One region of the Siminovitchia fortis genome, then DNA from elsewhere that is predicted to be linked to it. Evidence: predicted binding sites of a transcription regulator. Region 1 holds the regulator's gene; the other holds the start of a gene.

What was found. Region 1 encodes LexA, which represses DNA repair genes until DNA is damaged. Its sites were predicted from a motif close to CGAACATATGTTCG; they were not measured.
Region 2: a site for LexA is predicted at 2,397-2,410, ahead of FS666_RS04075 (YolD-like family protein). Genes of this name have one in related genera too.

Annotation. Positions count from the first base shown of each region.
Region 1 is NZ_VEKZ01000096.1:100-5,452, reverse strand. It holds gene FS666_RS18595 (catalase) at 1-1,300, shown strand, start outside; gene FS666_RS20535 (hypothetical protein) at 1,332-1,466, opposite strand; gene FS666_RS18590 (DUF488 domain-containing protein) at 1,559-1,921, shown strand; gene spoIIP (stage II sporulation protein P) at 2,044-3,129, shown strand; gene lexA (transcriptional repressor LexA) at 3,318-3,941, opposite strand; gene FS666_RS18575 (hypothetical protein) at 4,101-4,295, shown strand; gene FS666_RS18570 (YneB family resolvase-like protein) at 4,317-4,970, shown strand; gene FS666_RS18565 (DUF896 domain-containing protein) at 5,059-5,292, shown strand.
Region 2 is NZ_VEKZ01000007.1:45,508-50,860, reverse strand. It holds gene FS666_RS04095 (LysM peptidoglycan-binding domain-containing protein) at 1-661, shown strand, start outside; gene FS666_RS04090 (hypothetical protein) at 1,024-1,254, shown strand; gene FS666_RS04085 (restriction endonuclease) at 1,251-2,297, opposite strand; gene FS666_RS04075 (YolD-like family protein) at 2,663-3,013, shown strand; gene FS666_RS04070 (helix-turn-helix domain-containing protein) at 3,040-3,858, opposite strand; gene FS666_RS19680 (hypothetical protein) at 4,047-4,214, opposite strand; partial or broken gene FS666_RS04065 (ABC transporter substrate-binding protein) at 4,264-4,599, opposite strand; gene FS666_RS04060 (alpha/beta hydrolase family protein) at 4,709-5,353, shown strand, end outside.

The sequences.
Region 1 (5,353 bases):
CGTTTGGGATGAAGCGCAAAAGTTGAATGGTAAAAATCCGGACTTCCATCGGCAGGATCTTTATGAATCAATTGACCGCGGTGATTATCCGGAATTTGAACTGGGCGTACAAATTATTGGAGAAGAAGATGAGTTTATGTTTGATTTTGATATTCTCGATCCTACCAAAATTTGGCCTGAAGAAGATGTTCCGGTAAAAATCATTGGAAAAATGACATTGAATCGTAATGTCGATAATGTCTTTGCAGAAACGGAACAGGTTGCTTTCCATCCGGGCAATGTCGTTCCCGGCATAGATTTTACAAATGATCCTCTTCTTCAGGGACGGCTGTTTTCCTATACCGATACGCAGCTGATCCGGTTGGGCGGGCCGAATTTTCATGAACTGCCAATTAACCGCCCTGTCTGCCCTTTCCATAATAACCAGCGGGATGGCTACGCTCGGCAAACAATCAATGTGGGACAGGTCAGCTATCATAACAATTCGCTGGCGGGTAATACTCCTGCCGCAGCCTCTGAGGACGAGGGAGGATATAAGCATTATCAGGAGAAAATTGACGGACGAAAAATACAGGCGAGAAGCGACAGTTTCAAAGACCATTTTTCACAGGCTGTTTTGTTCTGGAACTCGATGAGCGAACCTGAAAAAGAGCATATCATCAACGCTTTCAGCTTTGAATTGGGTATGTGTAAAGAGAAAGATGTCCGGCAGCAGGTAGTGGATATGCTTTCAAATGTGGACCTGGATCTGGCCCAAACAACAGCGAAAAATGTAGGGGTCCGGCCACCTGCTGAAAGCCTGGCTCCTAAAGTTAACAAATCTTCGCCGGCACTAAGCCAGGAGAACACGGTGAAAAAGCCGGACACTCGCAAAATCGCGGTTTTAGTCGCAGAGGGCTTTAACGAAAATGTGCCTGTAATCTTGGAAGCTTTAAAGAAAGTGGGGGCCCAGCCTGTTACAGTTGGTGAAAAGCAAGGTTTTATCAAAGGTCAAAATGGTGCTGAATTGGAGGTTGAACAGACGTTTGCCACGGGAGATTCCGTTTTGTTTGATTCAGCCTATATTGTCGGCGGTGAAAAGACCAGCCATCAATTTTTTGAGTCGGCTGCCTATTTCATAAAAGAAGCGTTCGCCCACTATAAGCCGATTGGAGCATCCTATCAAGGGAAGCAGCTGCTCGAGGAACTTAACCTGCCGAGCAATGCCGGAGTTATAACAGGTGATGCGTCGGGCGGATTTTTAGAAGAGTTTACAAAAGCCGTTGCAGAGCACCGTTTTTGGAACAGAAAAACCCTCTGAGTACGGGGCAGGGATTGATTGCCTGTCCCGTTTATTTTTCCGGCTTCTTCTCCTCACATTCAAAGCAGATGATCTTTCCGTCTTTGAGAATTACCCCGTTAAAAAAGCCGTTTTCGCAATAAATTTCCTTGCCGCACGTTTTGCAATGCCCTGCCAATTCTCGCATGGCTAAACAACTCCTTAAAAAAGCACTGTTCTTTTGATAGTATAAATCCCAAAGTGGCAAGAATGAAAATAATCTGCGAGAAAGGAGTCTTTATGGGAAGCGTTAAGATTAAAAGAATCTATGATGAACCTTCATCGGGTGATGGATATCGTGTTTTGGTAGATCGGATTTGGCCGCGGGGAATCTCAAAGGAAAAGGCGCAAATTGATGAATGGATGAAAGAGCTTGCTCCAAGCACCGAGCTGAGGAAATGGTTTCAGCATGACCCTGAAAAATTTCCGGCGTTCAGGGAAAAATATCTCTCTTATTTGGAAGAGAATGAAACGTGTCAAAAGAATTTGGAAGAATTGAAAGAGCGGATGAAAAATGAGGATGTAACCTTGCTATATGGTGCAAAGGATGAAAAACATAATCAGGCAGCCGTTCTGAAAGAAGTTCTTTTAAAGTGCGAATAATAGCATTAATACAGCAGAAGAATCCATGAGCCCCTAAGACAGCTCATGGTTTTTTGTATTCATAGTCTCTCATCATTTTCATATAAATGAATAAACACGTTAAAACATAAAGGATGAAAATGATGCTAAAACTTGCAGCCAAATTCTTTGTAACCGTCACCGCACTATTTTGTCTAGTTTCCGCAATTGCTTTTTCAAGTGTAAAAATCAGTTTGCTGTCATTTATCGCCAATGACCCTACAAGAACAGAGTCTTTTCTGTATGTTATGTCATTGGAAAACCAGGCTTTAAAAAGGATTCTGCCGGAAGGGTACGAGAGATCGTTTGGGAAAGATGCATTGGAACTGTTCACGAATATCAATCTCAGAAACATGAAATCTTTTTTGATCAGCGAAATACCCGGGCTGAATGCTGCCACTCCCAAAATCATCGTGGCGGGCAAAGGAACCGATTTTACTAACCTCCCTATTGAATCCCCGCCGCCTGCCGATTTTGATATTTATGAGGGTGGGGAGGAATATACAGAGGAAAAACCGGTTGAGGATTCACAAACAAAGGATCATGCCGTCTTTATCTATTCGACACATAATACGGAATCCTTTTTGCCAATGCTTCCGGGAGTGACGGATCCAAATCGCGCCTGGCATAAAGAGAAAAATGTCTCTTTGCTCGGGAAGCGGCTAGGAAAGAAACTTGAGGAAAAAGGAATCAAAACATTGGTAAATAATAAAGACATACAAGGGATGCTAAAAAAAAGAGGCATGAGATACGAACAATCATATGAAGCTTCAAGAGAGGTAGTAGTTGATGCGATGAATCAAAATAAACAGGTCCGGTATTACATTGACATCCATCGCGACTCTCTAGGAAGGGCGGTGACCACTGCAACGATCAATGGGGAAAAATACGCCAAATGCCTGTTTGTCATTGGTGAAGCACACCCGAATTATGAAAAAAATCTTGAATTTGCCACCAGCCTGCACCACTCCATTCAAAAGAAATACCCAACTCTTTCACGCGGGGTTTTTGGTAAAACAAAGGCTGGCGGAAATAACGGAATATATAATCAGGACTTGTCCGAGAATTCCTTATTAATCGAGATAGGCGGTGTGGATAATACTCAGGAGGAATTGGACCGGACAGTTGATGTACTTGCAGATGTTATCAGCGAATACTATTGGGGAGAATCAATGGAGGTGAATAAATAGCGTATTATTGAAATAAAAAAAGAGCCTTTTTTCAGGCCCTTGATGATTGACATCACGCACATAACAATTTTCTCTTAACCAATTTGCTTTAGATGTTTACGGGCTGAAGATGTTTGTTCGCATTTGCAATTATTTACGTAAAAAGCGCTTCCTCCAATTACTGAAGTCACGGGTATCTACGCTAAAATCTAATGAATGTTACGTCTGTATAATCCCACCACTTTTCCAAGTATGGATACGTTCTGTACGATAATCGGCTCCATATTTGAGTTTTCGGGCTGGAGTCTAAAGTATCCGTTCTCTTTATAAAATCTTTTGACAGTCGCTTCATTCTCTTCTGTCATCGCTACGACGATGTCGCCGTTGTCCGCGGTTTGCTGTTGTCTGACAATTACATAGTCTCCGTCAAGAATTCCGGCTTCGATCATGCTTTCACCAATAATTTCAAGGATGAATGTTTGATCATCGGAGGGGATCAGCTGTTCGGGAAAGGGGAAGTAATCCTCGATATTCTCTACAGCTGAAATAGGCACTCCGGCAGTAACCTTACCGACAAGGGGAAGATTGACTGCGTTTTTGGCAGGGACAGCCGCATTCTCCTGATCAAGGACTTCTATGGCTCTCGGTTTGGTCGGATCTCTTCTGATCAAACCTTTGCTTTCCAATCTTGCCAGGTGTCCATGTACAGTTGAACTTGATGCCAGGCCTACGGCTTTCCCAATTTCACGCACAGAAGGAGGGTACCCCTTTTTTCTCACTTCTTCCTTAATGAAAGTTAAAATAGCTTCCTGCCTTTTTGAAAGCTTGGACATTGTTTCACACCCTTTTATATCTATTATGAGCTATCCATATTATAGCACGCGGGTTCTTTTAATACAAACGTAAGTTCGAATTTTTGTTTGACACAAACCTACGTTCTGGTTATAATGATTTTAAATAAATGCGAACAAATATTCGGGGAGAGGATATGGATGTTGTCAATCATAAGGAATCATTCTTTTATCGTCATCTTTTGTATTGTTTCAATTATAATGGGGCTGTTATTTATTTTTAACCTGGCGGAAGAAGAGCAGGCTCCCAGTATGATGGGAAACCAACAGAATGTTTATGCCGAGCAAGCACAGAACAGCCAAGGATTGATAATAAAGGAACAAGAGTTAGAATAAGTGTCCAATGGAGTGTTTGATATGAAAGTGATCATTTATTGCAGGGTAAGCACTGAAAAACAAGAGCAGGAAACCTCATTGGCCAGGCAGGAAGAGGAATTGTCGGCTGCCGCCGGAAAATGGGGCTTTCAGGTTGACTCCGTCATTCATGATCAGTCGAGCGGATATGACCTGGACAGGCCCGGGTTAATGGAAATGCTGGATAAAATTTCTTCCGGGAACATCGATGCAGTTCTGATCCAGGATGAAACCAGGCTTGGCCGTGGAAATGCCAAAATCGCCCTTATACATTTTTTATTTAAGGAAGATGTCAAGCTGTATTCACTTGCCCATGACGGTGAACTTCAAGTATCTGAAACAGATTCTATGCTCCTTCATATAATAGGAATGGTAGAAGAATATCAGCGGAAGCTGCATAATATCAAAATCAGGCGCGGTATGAAAAGAGCGGTGGCAAAAGGCTATCGGCCTGAACAAAACTTAAAGAAACGCGGCAATATAAACGGAAGAGAGCGGAAAGAGATCCCGGTGGAAGAGATTGTCCGGCTCAGGCAAAACAGCCTGACCTTTGAAGAGATTGCCTCGGTCATTAGAGGTTTCGGATATGATGTTTCAAAAGCTACCGTCCATAGAAGATACCAGGAATATATGGATCGGAATGACAGCCGAAATTAAGGCGATTATTCAATACTCCTTTATTGTTTTCAACCGGTTTTTCTAGTAGTATTGACTTGCGGCAAAATGAAAACGAAGGAGTTTTTTTATGCTTTCAAAAGAAAAACTCGATAGGATCAATCAACTCGCAAGAAAAGCAAAGAGTACAGGCCTGACAAAAGCAGAGGCAAAAGAGCAGTCAAAGCTTAGAGGGGAATATTTGCAGTCTTTTCGTGCCTCTATGAGACAGACGATTGAGAATGTAAGAGTATTTGACCCAAACGGAGACGAAGTGACACCTTTGAAGGTGAGAAAAATCCAACAGGACAAGAAGTTCCATTAATGTCATAAGAAGCGGGAGCCATTCAAGTTTTCCCGCTTCTTTTTTCAAAAGAAAAAATAAA
Region 2 (5,353 bases), on a different contig from region 1:
TATGAGAAAAGGCACGAGCGCATTTCTGAAAAAATTACGTGCGCTGGGCGCAAAAAGGGTAGGCATCTATGTTGGCCACCATTTATATAAATCGTTTAACCTTAACTTAGCTGAAGCAGATGCCGTATGGATCCCGCGCTACGGAGCTAAGCCAAGCTATCCATGCGACTTGCATCAATATACCGACTGTGGAAAACTTGACGGTTACAGCGGCCATCTAGACATAAACAGGCTCACGGGTAGTAAGCCCCTGTCATACTTTATTGGAGGGATGGCAACAGCTCCGCCAGCTGCCAATCAAAAGCCAGCTGCAAAGCCTGCCTCTAAACCAGCTGCCAATACAGGTGGAACATATACCGTCAAAGCAGGGGACACGTTATCGGGTATTGCCGCGCGATATAAAACCACTGTCGCCGAGTTGGCCCGGATCAATGGTATTAAAAATCCAAACCTTATCCGTGTCGGCCAAAAAATTAAGCTGTCCGGATCTGCTCCTGCAAAGGCGCCTACTACCAAGGCTGTTTATCACACTGTAAAGCACGGCGACACTGTGAGTGGGTTGGCTGTCAAGTATGGCAGCACACAGGCACAGATTAAAGCCTGGAACAACATTAAGGACATCAATAAAATTTATGTTGGTCAAAAGTTAAGGGTTAAATAAAATAAATTGGACGATAATGAAAGGGTCCCTCTTTGTTATATGCGCATACCTCCCCCAAACGGGGAGGGCCTTTTTTGTGCATAAAAAGGCCCTTGGAATTTATGGCCCGTGTCGGACGCAATCCAAGGGGAATGGAATTAAGGTTACATTAAGCATATCTAAAATGGGATTTAATACAAGCCGGTTTCGTTCGACATAGTTTGACATGCCCGGTGCTAACCGGGCTTTTTTTACCAATTACATTGCATAACTTTTCTATAAAGTTTATTATAGTAACAAAGAGGAAATAAATTATAAAAGTTACTTATTTGGCATATCTTATGAGAAAAGAGGCGTAGAAAATGGGAAGGGAGGTCCTTAAATTGAGCCCCAATGTGAAAGGGGTCTTACATGCTTTATCTGTTTTAGGGACATTTATGACAACGTTTGCCCTTCTTTACCTAGTACAAAAATACACCATTGGCCTGCTTTTCTCATTGAATAAAATTGAATTTTACGGTTTGCCTATCCATATATTAATTTATACATCTACATCATTGTATATCATGAAAAAGTTCATTAAAATTTCATCACCGTATAAAGACGATTTCTAATCTTCCTGATCTCCACCGACAGGAAGATTTTTCGTTTCTTTGGGGATTTCAATTTTTAGTTTTTCAATAGTGTCTTGGTTCTTTAATTCTAATTCTTTTAATTTTTGTTCGTCATCATGCTTTCTGAACTTAAGAAGCTTTTCTAGGAGCCCATCTGAAGATGCTTCAATATCCTTTTGCCCTTTTGTAAAAGTAGCTTTTATCTTTCCTCCTACCACATAATTTAGCAGTATGCCGATACCTAAAACGGCCCAGGGGGCCACAGCCGAAACGAATTCCATGATTCCTGCGGATTGAACCCTTAATTTTAAGTCAATTACGCTTTTATCGTAAGTGTATTCGGGATTATATGGGTTTTTTATGTACGGAACCAAATCTAGTATATTGCTGATACTGTTTACAAGATCAATTCCTGCAATTTCATCATTCGTAGTAACGTTGAGCACAAGATGCGCTCGCCCGCTTTTTACATAAAAAGAATGTAAAGTGCGATCTATCGCCTCCTCATACTCACCAGCATTACTTATTGTTAAATGTGTCTGCATCATTCGATATAGATAAGGGTCTAAATCAGATCTGGGGACTGTTTTAATCCAATGCACTCTTCTTCTTTTTTGAAATGGACATACGCCTTCCTCTATTTGGGTTTCAGAAATCTCTTCTATGAAAGCGTCAGTTGTAATGACACCAAAAGAAATGTGGGTAGAGTTTGTACTAGGAATCATTACAACATCTCCCGTATTCATTTCATAAAGAAACCTATAAATTTGGCTGTATATTAACCCTGGCTTTTTGTTTTCTGGATATTCCTTTTCCATGTCCTTTATCAGAACAGATTTTTCCACACTTTCAAATTCCTCTAAATCATTGAATTCATCCCATCCAATCGCGATGAAGTCGTCAAAGTAAAATTGATCATAAAATTCACCTGCCTGTGTTCTCACAAGCCAATAGTTTCTGCCTTCATCAATTTTGACTACCGGTATGTTATATTCATCGATTAATTCTAGAAGCTGTTTCTCGTTATCAATTTGGCTATCCATATGTTTTGCGCTCCTTTTCAAAAAAATATATCTACAATTCTATCAATAAGGATGACAATTTAACAGCGGTATTTCTAGATAAAATTTCCACTTGAACAGCAAACAGACGTTCGCGTATAATAATAAAAACAAATGTTGGGGGTGGTAAATGTGAACGCCTTGTTAAAACATGCTGCAGGGACGGAGCAAAGGCTTGAAATGATCTACATAAACAAAAATAATCAGCTGTCTCAACGTATCATAAAAGTGTTAGATGTTACTGATTCAACAATTAAAGCCTATTGCTATCACAAGAGACAATTCCGCACCTTTTTATTAAGCAACATATTGTCAATCGGACCCATTAGGCAGAGGAGGGGAGCATAATGAAACCAAATAAGTTGACGCCTGGTAGTAACATGCGCTGGGAATCAAGCCGTATGATGCTGCCGGAGCATGTCCAAGCTTTAAAAGATGCCAATGTAGATTCAAAGCGTGTGAAAAGGCCGCAGCTGGATGAGCAAGAATGGGAACAAGTTAATGAGACCATACATATTGCTATCGAATATAACCTGCCTGTAGTTTTTACCCTCTGGATTGATGGTTTTTTCGACGAGATCAGGGGCATGGTCCATTATGTAAATCAAATGAATAAGTTGGTCCATGTGGTGGATACCAGCCTCGAATCACATAGAATAGATTTCGATTCCATCGTCAGTGTTAAGTTTGCGGAATAGTCCTTCTCATTCGAGAGGGGCTTTTATCATTCCCCCATAAACTCTTTATCGAAATAAAGCTTGTCCATCAAGTTGTTGACAATCCCATTAAAGTATCCAAATATATTTTTCATCGTGACTCCTGCTTTCACCTTCATGACAAACTCCTTGATAGCCCTAATACCGATGCTTAGCTCCTGCTCGTTATTAAATGCTCTGTCGCCAGTAAAGGCATTCACAACACGATTACATTGCTTAATAACCTTCCAAAATTCTTGGATGGTATTGGCGTCACTATAAAAATAACTCACCAAAGAGGCAAAGCGTTCCGGTACCCAATGGGCTACGTAGTTCGCTTGTTGAAAATTATGCACACCCGAATCATTAGCAGCAACATCGTTACGTTTATTATTAATCTTTTGTTTTAAAGAAATAAAACTTGTTTTATTGGTCGGACACTTTGCCGGACTTTTAACAGGGGTCTTGTCGGACACTTCTTCTTTCAAAGGCTGAATTACAACGGCATTGGCAGTCTGCAGCATATCTGATTTTCTTTTCATAGGCACTTGGCGGATCATGCCCAGCTCCTCTAATTTCTTCATAAGTCTTTGGATAGTTTTATAAGATACACCTAATTTTTCAGCTATGGAATTTTTGCATAGGAAACTAACGCCAACATACTTGCAGCTGTGGCGCTTTAATATTTCAAGTAAATCAATCAGTCTAGCTTGTACATCGACACGCTTAACAGACGCCTTTATGACGTCCCTGTACGTGCGTACTGTTTCATTCATTTCATTAATCTCTGTAAAGGTGGATAGGTTATCATAAGATTTTTCCTGGGCAATTACATCAATTTTCTTCATGTTTATTTGTCTCCTTTTGGGAAACAAAAAAGCAACGGCCTGTTTGTGCAAACCGTTGCTAAATAAACCCTATGATTGTAAAATGGTCATAAGGGTACAGCAAGTGTTTGCCTGGTGTAGCAGGCGGACGGTATAAGGGTGTTGGTAGCACCACTTATACACGCTGTGCTCTTTTGTTTTGTTGTAATTTATAATTGATTAATGATTTGGTATTGATCTAGCACTGGTTGATACGCTTCTAATTCTTCCTTTAATCCATTTTCAGTAATGAAAAATCGTTTTATTGAGTGTCCAAAACTGTTTATGTGTTCAAGTACGAATTCACCATTTTCTTTGTACATAAGTAGTTTTTTCATTCGTTTTGATAACCTCCAATTAAAGTATGTAATTCTCCAGTGTTATGTTTTGTATAAGATGGGCAAAGTTGATAACCGGGTCGCTCGCACCTTGGGCGTAAACATAAATCGATGTTTCTGACCCGACAAGAGCGATATCGGCAGCGTCTGACAAAAGGGCTGTCATCGTTTTATCGCCGCCCCAGGTCGTTTTTAGTTCGACATCGAGCCCTTCTTCTTTAAAATATCCTTTGGCAAGGGCAACATATTGGGGAGTATAAAAAACAGAGCGCGTCACTTCCGCCAGATTCACTTTTTTCACTTCTTCTTTTGGTGAGCAGGCAGCAGCGAAAATCAATAGGAAAGCCGCAACAGCCGACCATCCGATTTTAAACCATGCTTTCATTCATGAACCTCCTGTCAAGTCTTGCAGGACTTTAGTAAATTGGGCTAACATATCGTATGATGGGCCCAGAAATGTGTGATTAAATATTGGCAAGGGAGCAAAAGCACTGATGGAAAAAACTCAAATCTTGGACAAAATTCCTTTTCCTTCACCCAATCCCAATGTGAACATGTACCTCATCACTTATTTATCTGCCGGCTTGAGAGTAAAAGGGCTGCTGGCTGAGCCTGTTCAGGCAGGAGTCTACGAAGGGATGCTATATTTAAGGGGCGGAATAAAAAACGTCGGCATGGTCAGGCCGGCCAGAATCGGCCAGTTCGCTTCCGAAGGATTCGTTGTATTTGCGCCGTTTTATAGAGGGAACAGGGGAGGCGAAGGGAACGAGGACTTCGCGGGTGAGGACAGAGAAGATGCCTTTGCCGCATTTGAATTGTTAAGAAGCCACCCGTCTGTTGCCGGAAGCCGGGTCCATATATTCGGATTTTCCAGAGGCGGCGTAATGGCGCTTTTAACCGGCATACGATATGAAGACGCAGCATCCGTTGTAACATGGGGAGGGGTGTCAGATATGGCCCTCACTTATGTGGAGCGAAAAGATCTGAGAAGAATGATGAAACGGGTGATCGGCGGTTCCCCGAAGACTGCCGCTGAAGAATTTGAATACCGTACCCCTTTATATGAACTGGATAAACTGCAGCCGCCGGTTTTGATTATCCATGGTTTGCGCGATGAAAATGTTTCAATAGAGCACGCT